DNA from 3 places in the Rhizobium sp. BK049 genome. Region 1 is predicted to be linked to each of the others. Evidence: riboswitches for the same ligand, from Rfam matches in the RefSeq annotation. Region 1 holds a riboswitch; each other region holds the start of a gene.
What was found. Region 1 has a riboswitch for cobalamin ahead of FHT70_RS03435 (CbtB domain-containing protein). Riboswitches for the same ligand answer to the same signal wherever they lie in the genome.

Region 1 (7,629 bases):
ATTGGGCGACAACGCTGCCGCGCCTGCCGATGTCGACTGCATAATCCCGAATATCGGGCACGGCCAATTCCTTGCGCAGCAGGCCGCCATTGGCATGTGGATTGGCGCCCATGCGGCGTTTGCCAGCGGGGGCAAGCGCCCGCAGTTCCGGTTTCAGCCGGCCGTCGGCGCCGAACAGGTCTTCGGGATCATAGCCGCGCATCCAGTCCTCGAGAATCTTGCGGTGGTCGTCATTCCCGCGGCAGTTGGAGACCGGCACCTGGTGGGCTCGCCAGAAATCTTCCACCTTCTTGCCGTCGACCTCCTTTGGGCCTGTCCAACCCTTGGGGCTGCGCAGCACAATCATTGGCCAGCGCGGGCAGCCGGCTGTGCTCTTGCCGCTGCGGGCTTGCTCCTGGATCTCGCGGATGCGCTCGAAGACCCGGTCCAGCGTCGCAGCCATTTGTTGGTGCATGTCGCGCGGCTCATGGCCGGTGACGAAAAGCGGCTCGTAGCCGTAGCCTTCGAAGAGACGTCGGAGGTCGTCGTCACCCGCCCGGCCTAAAATGGTCGGATTGGCGATCTTATAGCCGTTCAGATGCAGGATTGGCAGAACGGCGCCGTCGCGGGCGGGATTGAGGAACTTGTTGGAATGCCAGCTGGCGGCGAGCGGCCCGGTTTCGGCCTCACCGTCGCCGACGATGCAGGCGACGGTGAGGTCGGGATTATCGAAGGCGGCGCCATAGGCATGGACGAGGGCGTAGCCGAGTTCGCCGCCCTCATGGATCGACCCCGGTGTTTCCGGCGCCGCATGGCTCGGAATGCCGCCGGGAAAGGAAAATTGGCGGAAGAGTTTGCGCATCCCCTCGGCGTCTTCGGAAATATCGGGATAGATTTCGCTGTAGGTGCCTTCGAGATAGGTGTTGGCGACCATGCCCGGCCCGCCGTGACCGGGGCCGCATATGTAGATGATGTCGAGATCGCGGGCTCGGATGAGGCGGTTCAGATGCGCATAGATGAAGTTGAGGCCGGGCGTCGTGCCCCAGTGGCCGAGCAGACGGGGCTTGATGTGCTCTGACTTCAGCGGCTCGCGCAGCAGCGGATTGGCAAGCAGGTAGATCTGGCCGACCGAGAGATAGTTGGCGGCCCGCCAGTAGCGGTCGATCAGGGTGAGTTCAGCATCGGTCAGGGCGGCGGCGGTCGAGACATGCTTTTCCATTGGCTTCTCCCGTTCGAAAACACGTTCAACGTCAGTTCTAGCCGTTAGCGCCGGCGCGCCATTGATCTGGATCAGCGGGCGCGAAGAACGGACAGCGCTTCATCGGCGATCACCTGTTCTTCGTCCGTGGCAATGACATGGGCGACCATGCGGCTTTCCCTGGTGCTGATCGTTAAACCATTGGCTGCATTGGCCTTCTCGTCGATCGAAAGGCCAAGCCAGGACAGGTGTTTCGCCACGCCGGCGCGGATTTCCGGCTGATGCTCGCCTATGCCGGCGGTGAAGACGACGGCATCGAGGCCGCGGAGGGTTACCGCCATGCGGCCGATCTCGCCGGCAATGCGCAGTGTGAAAAGGTCGATCGCCTGGCGCGCTTCCGGCCGGCTGTCCTTCAACAGATCGCGCGTGTCGGCGCTGATGCCGGAGACGCCGAGCAGGCCTGAGCGGTGATAGAGCAAATCCTCGATCTCACCCAGAGACCGTTTTCTCTCTCCTGCCAGGTGCAGGATCACGCCGGGATCGAGGCAGCCCGGGCGTGTCGCCATCGGGATGCCGTCGAGGGTCGAAAAGCCCATGCTGCAATCGCGGCTGATACCGTCTTCCATCGCACAGAGGCTGGCGCCGCTGCCGAGATGGGCGACCACAGCCCTTGCCGTATGCGGCGTCTTGCGAGCGAGTTCACTGGCGATGAACTTATAAGAAAGCCCGTGGAAGCCGTAACGCTTGATGCCCTCCTCATGCAAGGAACGGGGTATGGCGAGGCGGCGCACGAGATCGTCCTGCGTGGCATGGAAGGCCGTGTCGAAGGAGGCTGTCTGGACAAGATGCGGCTTCAGATGGCGGAGCGCGCGGATGAAGCGCAGCGCTTGCGGCTGGTGCAGGGGCGCGAGCGGGATCAGCGCTTCGATCCCATCGGTGGCGGCGTCATCAAGCGCGACGGCGCTCGTGAAGCGCTCGCCGCCATGGACGACGCGGTGGCCGGCTACGGCCGCCGCTGCCATATCGAAGTGATCGGCGAGACGCGTGAAGGTCTCGTCGATGACCCCGTGCAGATCGTCCGTCACCTCCGCCTTCAGGGACATATCGAATGTCTGCGATCCCTTGGTCAGGACAAGCGAAAGCGGCTCGGCGCGGAGATCGATGACGCCCTTTCCTAGGTGTCGTGCCTCGGCACCATCAATCGAGAAGACGCCGACCTTCACCGTCGATGAGCCGGCGTTGAATGTCAGGAGGAGGTCGGTGGATGACATGTCTTCAGAGACTCCGCACAGTCGTCACGATGACCGAACTTAGCGCCGAAACTCCCGCCGGAAAGGCATGGCCGCCCGAGCGCCACATGCTGACGGTGCGTGGCAGCCTTGGGGCAGTTTTGTCGAATTACGCGAGGGTCACGCGGTTGACGCCAGATTGGCGTTACGATCGCGGATGAAGATGCTCGCCTCGGCGGCGGGCATCGCCTTACCGAAAAGATAGCCCTGGCCGATGTCGCAGCCGAGCTGCAGCAGGAAGGCAAGCTGGCCATGCTCCTCGACACCTTCCGCGGTCGTCTTGATGTTGAGGCTTCTGCTGAGGCCAAGCATGGCGCGGACGATTTTTTCCTGCCGTTCGTCATCGCGATAGGTGGCGATGAAGCTTTTGTCGATCTTGATCTTGTCGAAGCGGTAGCGGGCGAGCTGGGCAAGGCTCGAATAGCCCGTGCCGAAATCGTCGAGAGCGATCTGGATGCCAGCCGCATGCAGCTCTTCGAGAATGATGGCGGCGATAGCGGGATCCTGGATCAGCGCGTTTTCGGTGATCTCAATCTCCAGGCGTTGCGGCGGCAGCCGGCTTGCTGAAAGGACCTTGAGGATGCGGGAGGCCAGCAGCCTGTCTTCCATCTGCACCGGCGACACATTGAAGGACAGGGTGACATGCGCTGGCCAAGTGAGCGCATCGCCGCAGGCCTGCGCAAGGAGATCCTCGAACAGGGCGGTGATCATCCCGGTTTCCTCGGCAATGTCGATGAAAACAGGCGGCGGAATATTGACACCATCCTCGCCGACCCAGCGCGCGAGGGCTTCGAAACCGCAAAGCTTGCCAGTCTTTAAATCAATCAGAGGTTGATAGAAAGGCATGATCGCCTTGTCGGCGATTGCCGCGCGCAGCCTGCTTTCCAGAGAGGCGCGTTCCGTTACCTTGTCCTGCATCGAAGCTTCGAAGACGAGATAATGGTTAGGGCCGCGTGATTTGGCCTCATACATGGCGAGGTCCGCACGGTGGGCGGCGTCTTCCAGCGGCTCGCTGCCCTCAAGCCAGCGATCGTAGCCGACGCTGGCGCCGACTTCGACGGCAAAGCCATCGATATGGATCGGCCGGGTGACGGCCTGGATCAGCAACTTGGCGAAACGCTCCTCGCGCTCTGCCGTCAGGGAAAAGGCGACGATGATGAATTCGTCACCGCCGAAGCGGTAAACGCAATCCGCGTTGCCAAGCGCGCAGATGCGTCTGGCAACTTCGACCAGCAACACGTCGCCGCCCTTGTGGCCGACGAGATCGTTGACTTTTTTGAAGCCGTCGAGGTCGACGGAGAAGATCGTGACGTTGTCGTCCCATTCCTCGATCTCGGCCTCGCCGCTTCTGACCGGCCGTGAGAGGATTTTGCGCTCGAAGGCGTAGCGGTTCGGCAGCTTGGTCAGATGGTCGTGGGTTGCCGTCCAATCGGCCTTAGCCTGTTCGGTGGCGCGCAGCTCCATTTCCTTGCGCAGGTCGGCGATGCGCAGCACCGAATAGATGAAGCTCATCGCGCCAGCGATGCCGAGAGCCAGAACGAGCTTATCCGCCCCGTACTCGCCGAAACTGGTCATGAAGGAGACGAGGCGGTCGTCGAAGTGCAGCACCGTGCCGAGGATCCAGAGGGTTACTCCGAAAACCACAACCGACACGCATTGCCTTCCGGCCCTGCTTCGAAAAAACGCAGGCATTATCGCATTCTCCATCTCCACCCTCTGCCGGACTATCACGAAAATCTGAAATGTTCGTTGAAACCATAAGGCGAATTGTTGGAGGTGGCAGCCCGTCCGTTGCGGTGCTGTCCGGACCTCGGCTGCGCTACGGCGTTTCGCTGGTGCTGCTTGGAAGATTAGAGGATGTCCGGATTCAAGACGAGGGGAGCCCCACGAAAGAACGAGGGCGAGCGTGCTGTCGCATCGCTCGCCCTGTCTCGCTCTTCAGGCGGTGACGATCAGCAGCGGAACGCTGACGACCAGACCGACCATAACTAAGGTGAGCGTCACGACCCTCATCAAGCGCAGGCGCCGCGTACGCTCCCCACTCCAATCATATGCCATAGCTTCCGTCTCCTTGGGACAAGGAAGTAGTCCCGGTCAGACCGGTTCAATAGAGATGACGCGATTTGCTTGCGTAAGGCTGGATAGTATGAGGGATGTCTAATTCTCTAGAGGCGCAGCGACCAGCGCTGTCCATTGCTGGTCATCCGAACGACCACCAGCGGCTCGACATCGATGAGCCAGAAGGAGGGGAGGGGAGCCTGAAGCACATGCGCAATCGCTGTTCTTATAATCGATGCATGGGTGACGGCTATCACATGACCGCCGAGCGTGGATTGTTCATCCATCCAGCCGGCGACGCGCGTCCGCAGACCGAGAAAACTGTCGCCGCCATGTGGGGCGGCTTCCGGATCGCTCATCCAAGCCATGAGGTTCTCCGGCTCTTCGGTGCCGATTGCCGCAATCGGCCTGCCGGCCCAGCGGCCATTGTCGCAGTCGGCAAGCCGCTGTTCTATTTGAGCGTCGAGACCGAGGGCTGTAGCGGTCTGGCGGGCACGCAAAGCCGGGCTCGTGACGATCCGGTCGGCGCGAGGCAGGGCGGTCATCCGGCCGGCTTCTTCAGCGGCCTTGTCTTCCAGCGGCTCATCCAGCGGGAACAGGGCCTTGCGGCTCGCCGCCGTGGCGCCGTGACAGATCCAGGTGAGGCGGGTATTCACGGTTGTTCCGATCTTCGCAATATGGTGGGGACGACCCTTCGCCGGCGTCTCGAAGTTTCGTTGACAGTCTCTTCGGCGTCCAGATATAACCGTGCTGTTGCGGGTTTGGAAGCCGGTGGAAATCCGGCGCGGTCGCGCCACTGTGACCAGCGTTTCGAAGTTCTTTACGCTGGAAGTCAGACCCTGCCGCACAACACTCTTTCGACTGAACGCGTCATTCCGGAGGGATACATGTCTGACACCACTTTCGCGCCCGTTGCGGCACCGGCGCCAATCCCTGTAGGGGAAATCCTGCCCTGGGCGGTTTTCGGCGGCCTGCTGATGCTCATCGTTCTTTATTTCGTCGGCACCGAGGAAGGCGCGATGGCGCTGTTCAACGGCATGTATGTGCACGAATTCGTGCATGACGGCCGCCATCTGCTCGGCTTTCCCTGCCACTAAAGCGCATCGCGATCTTTCAGATTCGCTTTTCGCGCTTTAGGTCTTTGTTTACGCATGTCGTTATCGCAAAACCGCTGCACACTTTTGCGCGACATGCTTAGGGGGAATATTGACATGGTTGGAAAGCTTCTGCTTCGCGGCATGCTCGCGGGCCTGATTGCTGGTATCCTCGTTTTCGCTTTCGCCCATATCTTCGGCGAGCCGCTGGTCGATGCGGCAATCGCCTTCGAGGAGGCGAGCGCCCAGGCGGCGGGCGAAGCTACCGAACCTGAAATCGTCAGCCGGGCCACGCAGGCTGGTCTCGGCCTTTTCACCGGCGTCATGGCCTACAGTATCGCCGTCGGAGGGCTCTTTTCGCTCGCCTTCGCCTTGGTACATGGCCGCTTCAGCAGCCTCTCGGCGCGCGGCACCTCGGCCGTTATCGCCATTGCCGCCTTCGTGGCAGTGGTGTTTGTTCCCGGAATCAAATATCCGGCCAACCCCCCGGCGGTCGGCAATCCCGAAACGATCGGCGTCAGGACCGAGCTGTTCTTCCTGATGATTGTCGTTTCGCTCACCTCGCTGGTTGCCGCGGTCGCGCTGTCGCGCCGCCTTGGCGAGCGCTTCGGTCTCTGGAACGGCGCGATCATCGCCGGCATCGCCTATCTCGTCTTCATCGGCTTCGTGCTTTATCTGTTGCCGCCGATCAACGAGGTGCCCGAGAATTTCTCGGCGATGGTACTCTGGCGGTTCCGCACCACCTCGCTCGGCATGCATGCGATCCTTTGGGCAACGCTCGGTCTGGTTTTCGGAGCGCTGGCAGAAAGGGGTCTTGCCGCCAAGAGTGGACTGCGGTCGGCGTTCCGGTGATGCAGCATATTGGCAGGTTTGCTTTTCTCGGTCTCATCGCGAGCCTGTTGCCAATGTTTATCGGAAATGCTTTCGGCCATGGGAGCAGCTCTGGCGGCTCCGATACCGGGCTCGATATTCCGGCAATTTCCCACGGCGAGATGGCGATCATTTCGGAGTATCGCAGCAGCATCAGCATGCTGGCGTCACGGGCGGCCGATACGAACGAATCGTTCCGGCGTGTCCTGAACTACGCCGAAATCCAGTATTCCTATTGCCTCTGGGGTCGGATGCCCGGCAGCGTGACGGACGAGGAGAGCCCGTTCAACCAATGCGCCCATGCCTATCTCGCGGCGACGAAAGCCGTGCTGCTGGCGATGCGTGAGATGCCGCGGGAGGCAACCGCGGCGGGCGAAATCATCTCGGCCATCGACGCCGAGATGGCGGGTCGCGGGCTTGCCTTCATTACCTGCCAGTTCAGCGGCGAGGCATTCAATACCGCCAATATCGTCAAGCCGAGTTGGAGCAAGGTGCCGCTTCATCCTGCCAGCATGGCGTCCCTGACGGCGTTGGCCGCCATGTTGGGGCTTGCCATCCTGACGCTTCCCCGCCGCTTCCTGCGGCCGAAGGCTCAGTCGTCGGAATAGCGCTGCTCGCGCCACGGATCGCCATACATATGGTAGCCGTTCTTTTCCCAGAAGCCGGCCTCGTCGGCGGCGAGCAACTCGATGCGGCGCAGCCATTTGGCGCTTTTCCAGAAATAAAGATGCGGCACGACGAGGCGCATTGGGCCGCCGTGCTCCGGTGTCAGCGGCAGGCCGTCCCAGGAGGTCGCCAGGATCGCATCCTCGGCGGCGAAATCGGCGAGCGGCAGATTGGTGGTGTAGCCGTCATAGCTCGTCAGCATCACGTAGGCTGCTTCCGGGTTCGGCATGGCGCGATCGAGCAGATCCCGCGTCGAAACGCCTTTCCAGTTGTTGTCATAACGCGACCAAGTGGTGACGCAGTGGATGTCGCTCACCCCAGTGCTCTGCTCCATCGCCTGGAAATCGGCCCAGGTGAGGGTGAGAGGCGTTTCGACCAAACCACGCACTTCAAGCCGCCAGCTCTCGGTTGAAATGACCGGCTGCTGGCCGAGATCGAGCACCGGCCAATTCTTGACGAGGTGCTGGCCGGGCGG
Region 2 (7,629 bases), on a different contig from region 1:
TGCACTTCCGTACCCGAAAGGGCCATCTGGCGAAGGCGGATGTAGTAGATCGTCTTGATGCCCTTCTTCCAGGCGTAAATCTGCGCCCTATTGATGTCGCGCGTCGTCGCCGTATCACGGAAGAACAGGGTCAGCGACAGGCCTTGGTCGACATGCTGGGTTGCTGCCGCATAGGTGTCGATGATCTTCTCCGGCCCGATCTCGTAGGCGTCCTGATAGTAGTCGAGATTGTCATTGGTCATGAACGGCGCCGGATAATAGACGCGGCCGATCTTTCCTTCCTTGCGGATCTCGATCTTCGAGACGATCGGATGGATCGAGGAAGTCGAGTGGTTGATATAGGAGATCGAGCCCGTCGGCGGCACCGCCTGCAGGTTCTGGTTATAGAGGCCTGAGGCCATCACCGCCTTTTTCAGCGCCACCCAGTCTTGCTGTGTCGGAATATGGATGCCCGATTTGTCGAACAACGCCTGCACCTTTTCGGTGGCCGGCTTCCATTCCTGCTCGGTATATTTGTCGAAATAGTCACCTGAAGCGTATTTCGAATTCTCGAACCCCTTGAAGCTCACACCACGCTCGACCGCCAGACGATTGGAGGCACGCAGCGCGTGATAGGTCACCGCATAGAAATAGATGTTGGTGAAATCGACGCCTTCCTCAGAGCCATAGAAGATGCGTTCGCGGGCGAGGTATCCGTGCAGGTTCATCTGCCCGAGGCCGATCGCATGGCTCTCGTCATTGCCTTTCTCGATCGAAGGAACCGAGGAGATATTGCTCATATCGGACACCGCTGTCAGCGCCCGGATCGAGGTCTCGATCGTCTTGCCGAAGTCGGTCGAATCCATCGCCGCAGCAATGTTCAGCGAGCCGAGATTGCAGGAAATATCCCTGCCGAGATGCTTGTAGGAAAGGTCGTCATGATAGTCGCTCGCCTCGCTCACCTGCAGTATCTCCGAGCAGAGGTTGCTCATGGAGATGCGCCCGGCAATCGGGTTCGAGCGGTTCACCGTGTCCTCGAACATGATGTAAGGGTAGCCGCTTTCGAACTGGATTTCGGCGATGACCTGGAAGAATTCGCGCGCCTTGATCTTCTTCTTCGAGATGCGGGCGTCCGCCACCATTTCCCGGTACTTCTCCGTCACCGAAATCTCGGTGAAAGGCACGCCGTAGACCCGTTCCACGTCGTAGGGCGAGAACAGGTACATGTCCTCATTGTTCTTGGCGAGTTCGAAGGTGATGTCGGGCACGACAACGCCGAGCGACAGCGTCTTGATGCGGATTTTCTCATCGGCGTTTTCACGTTTGGTGTCGAGAAAGCGCATGATATCGGGATGATGGGCGTTCAGATAAACCGCACCCGCCCCCTGCCGCGCACCGAGCTGATTGGCATAGGAGAAGCTGTCTTCCAGGAGCTTCATGACGGGGATGATGCCGGAGGACTGGTTTTCGATCTGCTTGATCGGCGCGCCCGCCTCGCGGATATTGGTCAGCGACAGGGCCACGCCGCCGCCGCGTTTCGACAACTGCAGCGCCGAATTGATCGACCGGCCGATCGATTCCATGTTGTCCTCGACGCGCAGCAGGAAACAGGAAACGAGTTCGCCGCGCTGCTTCTTGCCGGCATTGAGGAAGGTGGGCGTTGCCGGCTGGAAGCGGCCGGAAATGATCTCGTCGACTATGTCGCGAGCAAGGGCCTCATCGCCGCGCGCCAAAGCCAGCGCCACCATGCAGATGCGGTCTTCGTAGCGCTCGAGATAGCGCTTTCCGTCGAAGGTCTTCAGCGTATAGCTGGTGTAATATTTGAAAGCCCCGAGGAAGGTAGGAAACCGGAATTTCTTGGCATAGGCCTGATCGAACAGGTCGCGGACGAAATTGAAGGAATACTGGTCGAGAACCTCCTGCTCGTAATAGCCCTCCGCGACGAGGTAATCGAGCTTTTCCCGAAGATTGTGAAAGAACACGGTGTTCTGGTTCACATGCTGCAGGAAATATTGCTTGGCCGCCACGCGATCCTTGTCGAGCTGGATCTTTCCCTCGTCGTCGTAGAGGTTCAGCATCGCGTTCAGTGCATGATAGTCGAGTGTTTCGGCCGCTTTCAGCGGTTTTGCGCCCGCGTCCCGCGTCAGATTTGTTCCCGTGTCCAAAATCGTCCCATCCCGTCTTTGACGTTGGCGATATCATCGGCAGTTCCCAGGAGCTCGAACCTGTAGAGGTACGGCACCTGGCACTTCTTCGAGATGACATCGCCGGCGAGCCCATAGGTCTCGCCGAAATTGCTGTTGCCCGCAGCAATCACGCCGCGGATGTTGGAGCGGTTTTCCGCCTCGTTGAGGAAGCGGATCACCTGCTTGGGCACGGCCCCTTTACCACCGTTTCCGCAATAGGTAGGCGAGATCAGCACATAGGGTTCGCGAATGTGGATGGCCTCAGCGCCGAGGGGGATGCGCGCCGCGCGCAATCCCAGCTTCTCGACGAAACGATGGGTGTTCCCGGATCGGCTGGAATAATAGACGATCAGCCCCACCGCTTTTCTCCGGTCAGGAGAGTGCGCTGATCATGTCGGGGCGGAAGCCCGCCCAATGCTGCTCGCCGGCAACGACGACCGGAACCTGCATGTAGCCCATGCCACGCACGCGATCGAGCGCTTCGGCATCCTCGGAAATATCGACGATCTCATAATCCACGCCCAGGCGATCGAGGGCGCGGTAAGTGGCCGTGCATTGGACACAGGCCGGCTTGCTGTAAACGGTAACGCTCATCATGTTCCTCGTGAAGTCAATGAATTCAGGACGCAGGACTGGGATCGGGCGCCATGCGGCGTCCGGGGAAATGCTTGATAGTGATCTGGCAAGGTTGGCGCTTTAAACGCCTGACTTGGTCCCTCGCAGGATGTGCGCGGGCGCCGGCCTTGATGCTCTCGACATGACTTCAAACCCCGAAGTGCTCATGCGGTCGTTCGGGGCAGCGCAACAGCGCGGATCATTCCGCTGCATGCACGCGACCTTCCGGACACCCCGCCCGTGGACGTTTCATTCAAGGCAGGTCTCCTGGCTCACGGGTCGAAGCACCTGCCCAGCCTTCCCGAGGCATCATGCCCCAGTGACCCGAAATCGGACAGTTGCTCTCCGCTCACAGTTGCGGGGGCAGCTCCGGCCTTGTCCCACCCTCATGGCGAGACGCACCGTATTCCCGTCTTAGCCCGCGATCCTCACGAATCGAAGGAACCTTGAACACTAGATATAGTACGCGAATCGAAATTCACGTCAACGGATGGTTTGTGCGTTGCGTTACGGTAGGTTTGAAATCACTGCGTTCCTGTGAAAAACATGGATAATGAAGGCTTAAACAAAACGAACTGTGGAGAAGGCCTGAACGACGAGAGCCGGCCTGTAGCCGGCTCTGCGGTTTTCGATTCCGGATCGGCCCTAATCGGCGCTCCGAAGAGGAAAGGATTTATTCCTCTACGCGGAGCAGCCTGAGCGCGTTGATCGTAACCAGCACGGTGGCTCCGGTATCGGCGAGAATCGCCGGCCAGAGCCCGGTGATTCCGATGATCGTGGTCACCAGGAAGACAGCCTTCAGCCCGAGTGCAATGGTGATATTCTCGAGGATATTGCGCATCGTCCGCTGCGAAAGCGCGATCATTCGCGCCACGTCGCCAACGCGCCCGTGCAGCACGGCGGCATCGGCCGTCTCCAGCGCCACATCGGTGCCGCCGCCCATGGCGATGCCGATATCGGCGGCGGCGAGCGCCGGCGCGTCGTTGATGCCGTCGCCGACCTTGGCGACTATGAAGCCCTTGCGCTTCAATTCGCCGACGACCCGCTGCTTGTCCTCGGGCATCATCTCGCCCCGCCAGTCGATGCCGAGCATGTCTGCGACGGCTGCCGCCGTCCGCTTGTTGTCGCCGGTCAGCATCATCGCCTTGACACCGGCCAATTTGAGCGCCGAGAGCCCGGCCGCGGCGTCCTCGCGCGGCTCGTCGCGCATGGCGATCAGGCCGGACGCAGCGCCATTGACGAGCAGCACCGACACGCTCTTGCCCTCATCATTGAGCCCTGCAATACGCGCCTCCTGTTTCGCGTCAAGTGCCCCCCGCTCGCGGGCGGCGGGCGGCGACAAGAGATCAACTGCCTCGCCGCCGATTTTGCCGGTGACACCCTTGCCCGGCAGCGCTTCCAGCTCGAAGGCGGGTGGCACGGGCACGCCGTCCGCCTTGGCGCGGTGAAGAATCGCCTGTGCCAGCGGATGGCTGGAGCCCTGCTCGAGCACCGCCGCGCGCGACAGGAGCTGCGCCTCACCCAATCCAAAGGAAAGGATGTCGGTCACCCGAGGCTTGCCTTCCGTCAGCGTGCCCGTCTTGTCGAAGGCGACCATCGTCACCTTGCCGAGCGTCTCCAGGACCGCACCGCCCTTCATCAGCAGCCCGCGCCTCGCGCCCGCCGACAGCGAAGCCGCGATCGCCGCCGGCGTCGAGATGACGAGGGCGCAAGGGCAGCCGATCAGCAGGATGGCAAGACCCTTGTAGATCCACTCACTCCACGCGCCGCCGAAGAACGGCGGCGGAACGACCGCGACCAGCGCGGCAACGACGACCACACCCGGCGTGTAGTAGCGCGAAAACCGCTTGATGAAGCGCTCCGTCGGCGCCTTCGATTCCTGCGCTTCTTCCACCAGCTTGACGACGCGGGCGATAGTATTGTCGGCAGCAGCCGCCGTGACGCGAACCCTCAGCACCGCATCGCCATTGACCGTACCGGCATAGACCACGGCGTCGACGCCCTTGCGCACCGGCGTGCTCTCGCCCGTCACCGGAGCCTCGTCGATCGCGCTCTCGCCTGATGCGATGACGCCGTCGGCAGAGATGCGATCGCCGGGGCGAACCATGATAACCGTGCCGACGGCAAGGCTTTCAGCCGGCACCTCTCGCATCTGCCCATTGTCTTCGAGCAGCGCGGTCTTCGGCACCAGGGCCGTCAGCGACTGTATGCTTTCACGCGCCTTGCCCGCCGCCACGCCTTCGAGCAACTCGCCGACGAGAAACAGGAATACGACCGTTGCCGCTTCCTCGCCGGCATTGATGATAACAGCGCCGACGGCGGCGATCGTCATCAGCATCTCGATCGAGAACGGCGTGCCGGAGAATGCCGCCATGACAGCGCGCCGCGCGATCGGAGCCAGACCGACCAGCATGGCGACGATGAAGGCGTAGGACGCGACCGCCGGCACCAGATGGCCGACGGCATAGGCGGCAACGAGCGCCGCACCCGAAAAAATGGTCAGCCGGCCCTTCCTGCTCCGCCACCAGGGACCGGTCATCGGTGCATCGTCGTGCCCATGCGAGCCTTCGATTTCCTTCTCGTCATGGGCATGGTCGTGATCATGCCTGGCATGGTCGTGATCTCCATGGCCATGAGCGGCATGATCGTGATGATAGTGCCGGCGGTCTTCACGCGCAGGCGTCGCATTTCCGGCAAAGGGCGAAACGGAATAACCAAGCCCCGTCACCTTCTTCTCGACCGCCTTGAGATCGCTGCTGCCGTCATGCCGGATGGTCATGGTGCCTGTCACCACCGAGACTGAGACATCGGCAACGCCTGCTATGCGCCTGACTGCGGTATCGATCTTGCTCGCGCAGGCGGCGCAATCCATGCCACCGACCCTGTATCGTGTCTCGCTCGTCTCAGCCATATCCGCTTCCTTGTCAAACAGAAGCATCCCTCCTACATCCTCTAGCGACTAGAGGTGCAAGAGAAAAATCATGAAAAAGATCACGATTGGCGAGGCGGCCCGCCGGAGCGGCGTCAAAGTGCCGACGGTGCGCTATTACGAGAGCATCGGCCTTCTTGCGGCCCCGAGCCGCAGCGAAGGCAACCAGCGATCCTTCGAACCTGCCGACATCAGCCGCCTTGCTTTCATCCGCCACGCGCGCGAGCTCGGTTTCGAGATCGAGGCAATCCGCACGCTGCTCACGCTGCAGGATGAGCCGAACCAGTCCTGCGCCTCGGCCGACGCCATCGCCAAGGCTCGCCTCGTTGAGGTTGAGCAGCGCATCCGCAGCCTGATGGCTTTGAAAGCCGAGCTGGAAATGATGGTGGAGGGCTGCGGCCACGGCCGCGTCGACCAATGTCGCGTCATCGAGATTCTCGCCGACCATGGTCAATGCACGCATTCTCACCATTGACGAACCTGCACCCTTGCAGGTGAGCAGCGGCCGCGCCAAAACTGCGCCGGAAGGAATCGGGCGAAGACATCATGAGCCAGAAACGGATTGCAATCATCGGTGGCGGCCCCACGGGTCTTGCGGCTGCCGAGCTGCTTTCGCTCTCCGGCCATGCTGTGGCGATCTACGACGCCATGCCGACCTTCGCCCGCAAGTTCCTGCTGGCCGGCAAGTCGGGCCTCAACATCACCCATTCCGAGGATTATGCCCGTTTCGTTACGCGCTTCGGAACGGCTTCAGCCCGTCTGCGTCCCGCTCTCGACGCCTTTACTCCCGGTGATATCAGGGATTGGGCCGCAGGGCTCGGCACCGAGACCTTCGTCGGCTCCTCCGGCCGGGTTTTCCCCAAGGTGATGAAGGCTTCTCCTTTGCTGCGTGCCTGGCTCAAGCGGCTTGAAGAGCGGGGTGTTGCGTTGCGCACCCGCCATCGCTGGACCGGCCTTGTCGAAGACGGTTACGTTTTCGAAACGCCGGAAGGGCGTAGCATTGTCCATTGCGACGCCGCCCTGCTGGCGCTTGGCGGCGCAAGTTGGCCGCGTCTTGGCTCGGATGCCGCCTGGCTGCCCTGGTTGGCCCAGAGGGGCGTCGAGATCGCTGCTTTCCGGCCCGCCAATTGTGGCTTCGTCGTCGACTGGAGCGCCGGCTTCAGCGCGCGTTTCGCCGGCGAGCCCGTCAAGTCGGTCACCGCCACATCCGAAGCCGGCACCTTTCCCGGCGAGTTCGTCATCACCGGCAGCGGCATCGAAGGCAGCTTGGTCTACGCCCATGCGGCCAGCCTCCGCGACCGGCTGCTGCACCACGGCAGCGCTGCCCTGACGCTCGACCTCGCCCCGGGCCGGACGATCGAAAGGCTGGCGCGCGATTTGACGCGGCAGGACACCAGGTCGAGCTTTTCAAACCGCCTGCGCAAGGGTGCCGGGCTTGAAGGCGTCAAGGCGGCATTGCTGCGCGAACTCGCGCCGGACCGCGACCGAGCCGATCCCGAACGTCTCGCCGGCGTGATCAAGGCTCTGCCGGTACCGGTTCTCGATACAAAGCCGATTGCCGAGGCGATCTCCTCTGCAGGTGGCATCCGCTGGACCAGCATCGACGAAGACTTCATGCTGAAGGCGCTGCCCGGCACCTTCGTCGCCGGTGAGATGCTCGACTGGGAGGCGCCGACCGGCGGCTATCTCCTCACCGCCTGTCTGGCGACCGGCCGTGCAGCCGGGCGCGGCATCGAGGCTTGGTTGCGGCGCTAGAACAGAATCGGGACAACAGCTGTTCCCCGATCAGGCCGAGGCCGGATGAAACGTCAAGGCAAGACCGTTCATGCAGTAGCGAAGCCCGGTTGGTTTCGGGCCGTCATCAAAGACATGACCGAGATGGCCGCCGCAACGGCTGCAATGCACAGCGGTCCGCGTCAT
Region 3 (7,629 bases), on a different contig from region 1:
GGTCGGCACGCAGGCGATTCTCGATGAGGGCGATCGAGCGATGATCGCAGGTTATCTCATCAACAAGTTCCGCGGCGACGTCTCGCTGTTCGACGACGGGATCCGCGCGATCGAAGGCTTCACCGGCTGGCCCTGCTTCGGCGTCGTGCCATGGCTGCAGGCTGCCACGCGCCTGCCGGCCGAAGATTCGGTCGTGCTCGAACGGCTTGCGAGGCGCGGGGCCGGGGCGCTGAAGATCGCCGTGCCGATGCTACCGCGCATTGCCAATTTCGACGATCTCGATCCGCTGAGGGCGGAGGCGGATGTCGAGCTGGTCTTCGTCCGAGGGGGCGAACGGTTGCCTGCCGATGCCGGTCTCGTCATTCTTCCAGGGTCGAAATCGACGATAGCAGACCTCGCCGATTTCAGAGTTCAAGGCTGGGACCGCGATCTTGCGGCGCATGTCCGGCGCGGCGGGCGGGTGATCGGCATTTGCGGTGGCTACCAGATGCTCGGTCGTATGGTGCATGACCCGCGCGGCATCGAGGGCGGCACGAGCGAGACGCCGGGGTTGGCGCTGCTCGACGTCGAGACCGAGATGGCGCCGGAGAAGACCGTCCGCAACAGCCATGCCCGCTCGACCGAATATGACGCGCCGCTTGCCGGCTACCAGATCCATCTCGGCATCACCCGCGGCCCGGATTGTGTCAGGCCTTCCGCGATCATCGACGGCGCCCCTGATGGAGCGGTTTCGGCGGACGGCCGGATCATGGGCACCTATCTGCACGGGCTGTTCGGCAGTGACGCTTACCGCGCCCGGCTGCTGGAGAGCTTCGGGCTTTCTGGCGGACAGGGGAGCTACCGTGAGAGCGTGGAGCGGGCGCTTGACGAGGTTGCAGGGGAACTGGAGCGCTGCCTGGATGCGCGGTGGTTGGGTGAGTTGCTGGAGGTCGGGAGAATTTGCTGAGCGCAAGGGCAGTGAAGAGTGTGCCTTGTGGCTCCCTCATCCGACCCTTCGGGCCACCTCTTCCTGCTGGGGAGAAGAGGGAGCAAGTCGCCGACCATCGTTTTCCTACAGTAATGGTCTCAAATTGGAGTGAGGCGCTGCCACGAGACCCTTCTCCCCCGCGGGGAGAAGATGCCGGCAAGCAGATGAGGGGGCCACAGGCACATACCTATACTGTGTATCCAATTCTCTATCACATCATTCTCGCGGGAGTAGTATCGCAATGCGAAGCAGGCTAAAAAGTCGTGTGTGCGCTAGACCTTTCGGCGCCTGTCCTGTTGTTCCCGGCGCCGGCCTCGATGGTGACGCAATTCCTGGTTCCCCACCTCATGCGGAGGTTTTCAAAATTAAAGATCATATTCAGTGGGTTATAGAGCAGGGAATCACCAGCGAGCATATCGGCGATCTCGTCGCCGGCCTGTGTGAACGGCTGATCGCGGACGGGTTTCCGATCTGGCGGGCAAGCATCCGCATGCCGTCCCTACATCCTATGTATCGCGGCATCGCGGCCAATTTCATGCGGGGCGGTGAGACCGTTCTCGAGAATGCGGAGCACGGCAGCGAGACCGAGCGCAACTTCGAGAAGACGCCGATATTCTTTCTTCTGAACCGCGGTGAGAAGACGGGGCGGTGGAACCTGGCGAAAGGCGAGGGTCTCCACTATGGCGAGCTCCACCAATTTGCGCTTGCCGGCGGCACGGACCATGTGGTCAATCTTTTCGAGTTCCCGAAGGAAGTCGCGCTGCGCGGGCTCGGTTTCTCTCTGACGAGTGACGCTCGGGGCGGATTTTCAGATGATCAGCTGGCGATCATCGATGAACTGTTCCCAGCGCTGGGGCTTGCCGCTTACCGTGTCGCGGTTTCCAAGACCGCGACCGATATCCTCGCCGTCTATACCGGCGCCAGGACGAGCGCGCGCATCCTTGCCGGTGAAACCCGCAGGGGAATGGGCGGCTCCATCGACGCCGCCATCCTGCTTGCCGACCTCCGCAACTTCACGGCGCTGACCGAGGCCTATCAGCCGGGGGAGATCGTCGGCTTTCTCAACGAGCACTTCGAGCTGATCGACCGGCACGTCGAGGAAAATTCCGGCGAGATCCTCAAGTTCATGGGCGATAGCGTGCTGGCGATCTTTCCGACGGACGCCGAAGATCCGCAAATGTCTTGCAAGGCCGCATTGGCTTCGGCACAGAACCTGTTGAGGGCAAACGAGGAGCTCAATCGCGAACGGACCTTGAATGGTGGCCCCGATATCGGGATTGATGTCGTCTTGCATCTCGGCGAGGTTTTCTATGGAAATGTCGGCGCCCAAGGCCGGCTGGACTTCACCGTGATCGGCAGGGCGGTCAACGAGGCGTCGCGGCTCGAGAAGCTGTGCGGAACGCTTGAGCAGCCCCTGCTGCTGTCGGAAAGCTTCGCTGCGACCTGCGCTGTGCCCTGCGACTATCTCGGCGCTTTCGAGCTGCGCGGCGTCTCGAAGAGAGCCGACGTTTACAGGCTTGCCGGCGCCGCTTCTTAGGCTCGCTCAGATCTCGCCCGACACCTCGCGGCGGCGCCGGTCGAGTTCTTCGCTGTAGCGGCGCAGCGTGTGGCTTTCGCTGAGCTGTCCCACGACCTTGCGCTCGATCAGATTGTTGACGACGGCGAGCGCTTCGCTTTCGCTCTTGTCGAAGATCGCCGCCGCCTGTTTGGCATTCATCTGCGGCTGCAGGAAATCATTGCGATAGCGGATGAAATCGGCAAGCGTCTGCCCCTCGTCCTGAGCGTCGGTCGGGTTAGCGTAGATCTCCGGGACCAGTACGAGGCCAGCATATTTGTCGTTCTCGTCGACGAGAATGACGCGCTGGGTCGAGCCGATCGGAAAGGCCCTCTTGAAGTCTTCCAGCGAGATATCGGCCCTTGCCGTCTTCACGTCGGCGCGCATCAGCTTGTTCACGGTGAGATTGCGGATCCAGCCGACGTCGTGGGCGCTGCGGATGCTCTCGCCGCGCAGATGGAAACGCCATGTGGCGAAGGAGTAGCCGAAGGCCGAGCGCACGACGAGTGAGGAGGTGATGACGGCCGCAAGAACAAGTGCCGTGATCGGGAAATCGCCGGTGATTTCGAGCGCCAGAAAGGTCATCGTCAGCGGCCCGCCAATGACGGCGACCGCCAGGGAACTCATCCCGACCACAGCATAAATGACCGGCGTTAATGTCGCATCGGCAAAATAGGGGCCGCAATAAGCAAAGAGCTTGCCCAGCAGGGCGCCCATGAACAGCGAGGCGAAGAACAGACCACCCCTGAAGCCAGAACCGATCGAGATTGCCGAAGCCAGCGATTTCAGGAGAAAGAGACCGATCAGCGCCGGGATCGTCACGTCGCGGGACAAGTTGAGATGCAGCGCCCCGTGGCCGGCCGAAAGCACCTGCGGCGAGATCATCGCGAGAAGCCCGACGATGATGCCGCCGAGCGCCGGCCGAAAGGGCGGAGCGATCGAGCTTTTGCGCGCCACCTCCTCGATGAAGGCCACGCCCTGCATGAGGAGAATGCCAACGCCGGCGCAGAAGACGCCGAGCAGCAGCGCCGGGATATAATCGGCCGGCACGACCGAGCCGAAGCTGCCGATATCGATGGTGAAATCGCCCTCGGCAAGCAACCTTGCGATGAGGGTCGAAACGAGGGCGGAGACCACAACCGGGGTTAGCGATACGATGGTGTAGGTGCCGATGATCAGCTCGAAGGCGTAGAAGGCGCCCGTCAGCGGCGCGTTGAAGGCGGCGGCAATGGCGCCGGCCGCGCCGCAACCGACGAGGATGCGCAGGTCCGAGCGGCGCAGCTGCAGCTTCAGGCCGAATTTGGAGGCAATGCCGGCGGCGAGCTGGGTATAGCCGGCCTCCAGGCCGACGGAGGCGCCGAAGCCGTTGGAGATCAGGTTCTGTACGGCAACGATGATGCTATCGGTCAGGGAGAGGCGGCCGCCATGCAGAGCATTCGCCTCGATCGGGTCGACCATGGGTTTCTTGCGCCGTTTGGCGAGCACCAGGAACAGCAGGCCGAGCAGGGCGCCGCCGATGACGGGGGCGGTGAGCAGCAGCATCTTGTCATGGATTACCGACGCGCTCAGCCTTTCGCTGTCGGCGATGCCGAAAACAAGCTGGTGCAGCTGGTTGGAGACATAGCTCATGCCGGTCACGGCAAGCCCCGAGGCGATGCCGACGATGGCGCCGGCCAGCGAGAGGCCGACTTCGCTGCGGCGCGTCAGGGCGCGCAGTCGCCCCGGATCGAAGAAAACACGCAGCGCGCGCAGGCGGCGCCGATCCAATTTCATAAGCATGGCTAGACAACTAGGCGAGGAGAGGCCGGGTCAAGGGCGGAGGTGCAGTCGCCTTGCAACGCAATTGCGGCGAAAAGCCGACGGACACGTCGAATATTCATGACGTAAGCCACTGATAAAAGACGATATTTCCGGTACGGTCAGTGGTCTTGGCCGGCCTTTCGCGCAGTCCAGCGGGAAGGTGGTGGCGAAGGTCGGTTGACTTCACCCGCCAGCTTGCCTAACCATCTGAGGAATAACGGATGGTTCCGGATCGGCATTTCGCCTTCCGGATGAAAAGGGAATGTGACGGGGCGGACCCACATCGGGCGCCTTCATCGCAGCCGACCCCGCGACTGTAGAGCGGTCAGGGTCTTCCATCCGGCATCGAACCCCTTCCGGCCTAACCGCAATCGTGCAGGCGGGCGGGATGGGCGACATGCCGGAAAAGCCACTGGAAATGCATGGTGATCAACCGGGGTCGGACGCCTCTATCTCTACGAATCGTCCACCTTTTCACCGAGGCAGCCGGGAAGGCGAGGCAGATCCGCTGGCACGATCAGGGGCGACCGGGCTTCCGGTTCGCCCCCGATCGCCGCCGATAACCGCGAGCCAGGAGACCTGCCTTCCGTGCCGGGCGAACAGCCCAAACCTGGGCAAGAGACCCGCTGCCAGCACGGAGGTTGTTTTGGCTGAAAGAACGAATTCAACGCCGCCTCTGGTGGTGCGTATGAGAGGTGCCGGTTCGTCGCCTTCAGGTTATGTCTGCGTATTACGCGCCTTCCTTTCCTCCCTCATTCCTGTGCTTGTCACAGGAACCCGGCCACGGCGCGTCCGCGCCGTGATTAATTATGCTTTCTCAAGCAAAGTTTTGGCTACCGTGGCTCATAGAGTTAAAACTAGAACAAGCTGCAGCGGCACGCCTCCTCAGAGGAATATTCGGGCATGACCACCACGCTCATCCTCGGCGGGGCACGCTCCGGCAAATCCCGTTTCGCCGAAAATCTCGTTAGGGCAAGCGGCCTCGAGCGCCACTATCTCGCCACCGGCCGTGCCTGGGACGAGGAGATGCAGACGCGTATTGCCCAGCACAGGACCGATCGCGGCCCTTCCTGGATGACGCATGAGGAGCCGCTCGATCTTTTCGGCGTGCTTGCCGCCATCGATGGCGAGGGACGCATTGTGCTTGTCGATTGCCTGACGCTCTGGGTGACCAACCTGATGATGGCGGAGCGCGAGATGGCTGTGGAATTTGCCGCGCTCGCCGATTTCCTCCCCGGCGCCAAGGCGCAACTCGTCTTCGTTTCCAACGAGGTTGGTCTCGGGATCGTGCCTGACAATCGCATGGCGCGCGATTTTCGCGATCATGCCGGACGGCTGCACCAAATAATCGCGGCGAAGGCCGACGAGGTCTATTTCATCGCGGCCGGTCTGCCGCTGAAAATGAAGGGTTGAAGTTCCATGAACCAGCAGAAAATCCCCGCAACCGTCATCACCGGCTTCCTCGGCGCCGGCAAGACGACGATGATCCGCAACCTGCTCACCAATGCCGGCGGCAAAAAGATTGCGCTTATCATCAACGAGTTCGGCGATCTCGGTGTCGATGGCGAGGTCCTGAAGGGCTGCGGCGCGGAGAATTGCAGCGAGGACGACATTATCGAGCTCACCAATGGCTGCATCTGCTGCACCGTCGCCGACGATTTCATTCCAACGATGACGAAGCTCCTGGAGCGCGAACAGCGGCCCGACCATATCGTCATCGAAACCTCCGGCCTCGCCCTGCCGCAGCCGCTGGTCGCCGCCTTCAAGTGGCCCGATATTCGCACCCAGGTGACCGTCGACGGCGTCATTACGGTCGTCGACAGTGCGGCCGTTGCCGCCGGCCGTTTCGCCGACGACCATGATGCAGTCGAGGCGGCGCGCAGCGAGGACGACTCGCTCGATCATGAGAGCCCGATCGAGGAGCTGTTCGAAGACCAGCTCACATGCGCCGATCTCATCGTGCTCAACAAGACCGACCTGATCGATGGCGATGGCCTTGACCGCGTGAAGAGCGAAGTCGCCTCCCGCATTGCCCGCAAGCCGGTCATGATCGAAGCCAGGAATGGCGAGGTGCCGGCAGGCGTGCTGCTCGGCCTCGGCATCGGCACGGAAGACGATATCGCCAACCGCAAGTCCCATCACGAGCTGGAGCACGAGGAGGGGGCGCCACACGACCACGACGAATTCGAAAGCTTCGTTGTTGAACTCGGCGCTGTTTCCGATCCGACGGGCTTTGTCGAGAAGCTGAAGGGCATCATCGCCGAGCATGATGTGCTGCGCCTCAAAGGCTTCATCGACGTCTTGGGCAAGCCCATGCGCCTGCAACTGCAGGCCGTCGGCAGCCGCATCGACCAGTATTTCGACCGCGCCTGGGCAGCGGGCGAGGCGCGCCGCACGCGCCTCGTCGTCATCGGCTTGCATGAAATGAACGAGGACGCGGTACGCAAGGCGATCGAAGCGCTCGTTCAAGGATAATCGATGCATCTGCTTCTTGCCCAGAAGGGAACGATCAGCGACGGCGAGGAGGCGATCGACCTCGGCCAGTCGCCCGGCGATATCCTGTTTCTTTCGGCTGCCGACACCGAACTCGCCGCGATTGCTGCCGCCTATCACGAGTGTGAAGGGATGCCGCATTCGCTGAGGCTCGCGAATCTGATGAGCCTCAAGCATCCAATGTCGGTCGATACCTATGTCGAGCGAACGGCCCGGCACGCCAAGTTGATCGTCGTGCGTGCGCTCGGCGGCGCCAGCTATTTCCATTATGCGCTGGAGGCGCTGCACGCCGTTGCTGCCCGCAATGGCGTGAAAATTGCGGTATTGCCTGGCGATGCCAAGCCGGATGCCGGGCTGGTTCCTTTCTCCAATGTTGACCTCGACGATCTCAACGGGCTGTGGGCCTACCTGATCGAAGGCGGCGACACCAATGCGCGGGATTTTCTCGCCTATGCTTCGGCGATGCTGTCAGGGGCGGAGAAGCCGGCGCCGGCGGTGCCGCTGATGAAGGCGGGCATCTGGTGGCCGGGGCGAGGGGCGATCGGGGTCGAGGAGTGGCGGCGGGTCGTCGGTTCGCATGTCGCGCCAACGTCGTCCGTCAAGCGTGGGACACCAAGCTCGACAGAAGAGGTGGAATTCGAACCCACGTCCCCCATCGTCGCCATCAGCTTCTACCGTGCCCTGGTCCAGAGCGGCGAGACCGGGCCGCTCGAGGCGCTGATCGAGGCCCTGGCCGCGCTTGGCCTGCGGCCGCTGCCGGTCTTTGCCTACAGCCTAAAGGATCCCGTTTCGACAGGCGTTCTCGAGAGCGTGT

Region 2: linked by a shared signal. The riboswitch ahead of nrdH (glutaredoxin-like protein NrdH) and the one ahead of FHT70_RS03435 (CbtB domain-containing protein) in region 1 are both predicted to bind cobalamin.
Region 3: linked by a shared signal. The riboswitch ahead of cobU (bifunctional adenosylcobinamide kinase/adenosylcobinamide-phosphate guanylyltransferase) and the one ahead of FHT70_RS03435 (CbtB domain-containing protein) in region 1 are both predicted to bind cobalamin.

Annotation. Positions count from the first base shown of each region.
Region 1 is NZ_JACHYV010000002.1:311,755-319,383, forward strand. It holds gene FHT70_RS03415 (phosphoketolase family protein) at 1-1,198, opposite strand, end outside; gene FHT70_RS03420 (acetate/propionate family kinase) at 1,270-2,448, opposite strand; gene FHT70_RS03425 (bifunctional diguanylate cyclase/phosphodiesterase) at 2,587-4,158, opposite strand; gene FHT70_RS03430 (histidine phosphatase family protein) at 4,632-5,180, opposite strand; cobalamin riboswitch at 5,237-5,386, shown strand; gene FHT70_RS03435 (CbtB domain-containing protein) at 5,412-5,621, shown strand; gene FHT70_RS03440 (CbtA family protein) at 5,736-6,470, shown strand; gene FHT70_RS03445 (hypothetical protein) at 6,524-7,096, shown strand; gene FHT70_RS03450 (sulfite oxidase-like oxidoreductase) at 7,081-7,629, opposite strand, start outside.
Region 2 is NZ_JACHYV010000042.1:6,383-14,011, forward strand. It holds gene nrdE (class 1b ribonucleoside-diphosphate reductase subunit alpha) at 1-2,144, opposite strand, end outside; gene nrdI (class Ib ribonucleoside-diphosphate reductase assembly flavoprotein NrdI) at 2,123-2,524, opposite strand; gene nrdH (glutaredoxin-like protein NrdH) at 2,538-2,759, opposite strand; cobalamin riboswitch at 3,020-3,244, opposite strand; gene FHT70_RS28450 (heavy metal translocating P-type ATPase) at 3,454-5,691, opposite strand; gene FHT70_RS28455 (helix-turn-helix domain-containing protein) at 5,762-6,184, shown strand; gene FHT70_RS28460 (TIGR03862 family flavoprotein) at 6,256-7,464, shown strand; gene msrB (peptide-methionine (R)-S-oxide reductase MsrB) at 7,495-7,629, opposite strand, start outside.
Region 3 is NZ_JACHYV010000020.1:53,918-61,546, reverse strand. It holds gene FHT70_RS20330 (cobyric acid synthase) at 1-946, shown strand, start outside; gene FHT70_RS20325 (adenylate/guanylate cyclase domain-containing protein) at 1,416-2,504, shown strand; gene FHT70_RS20320 (chloride channel protein) at 2,511-4,301, opposite strand; cobalamin riboswitch at 4,528-4,924, shown strand; gene cobU (bifunctional adenosylcobinamide kinase/adenosylcobinamide-phosphate guanylyltransferase) at 5,226-5,735, shown strand; gene cobW (cobalamin biosynthesis protein CobW) at 5,742-6,797, shown strand; gene cobN (cobaltochelatase subunit CobN) at 6,801-7,629, shown strand, end outside.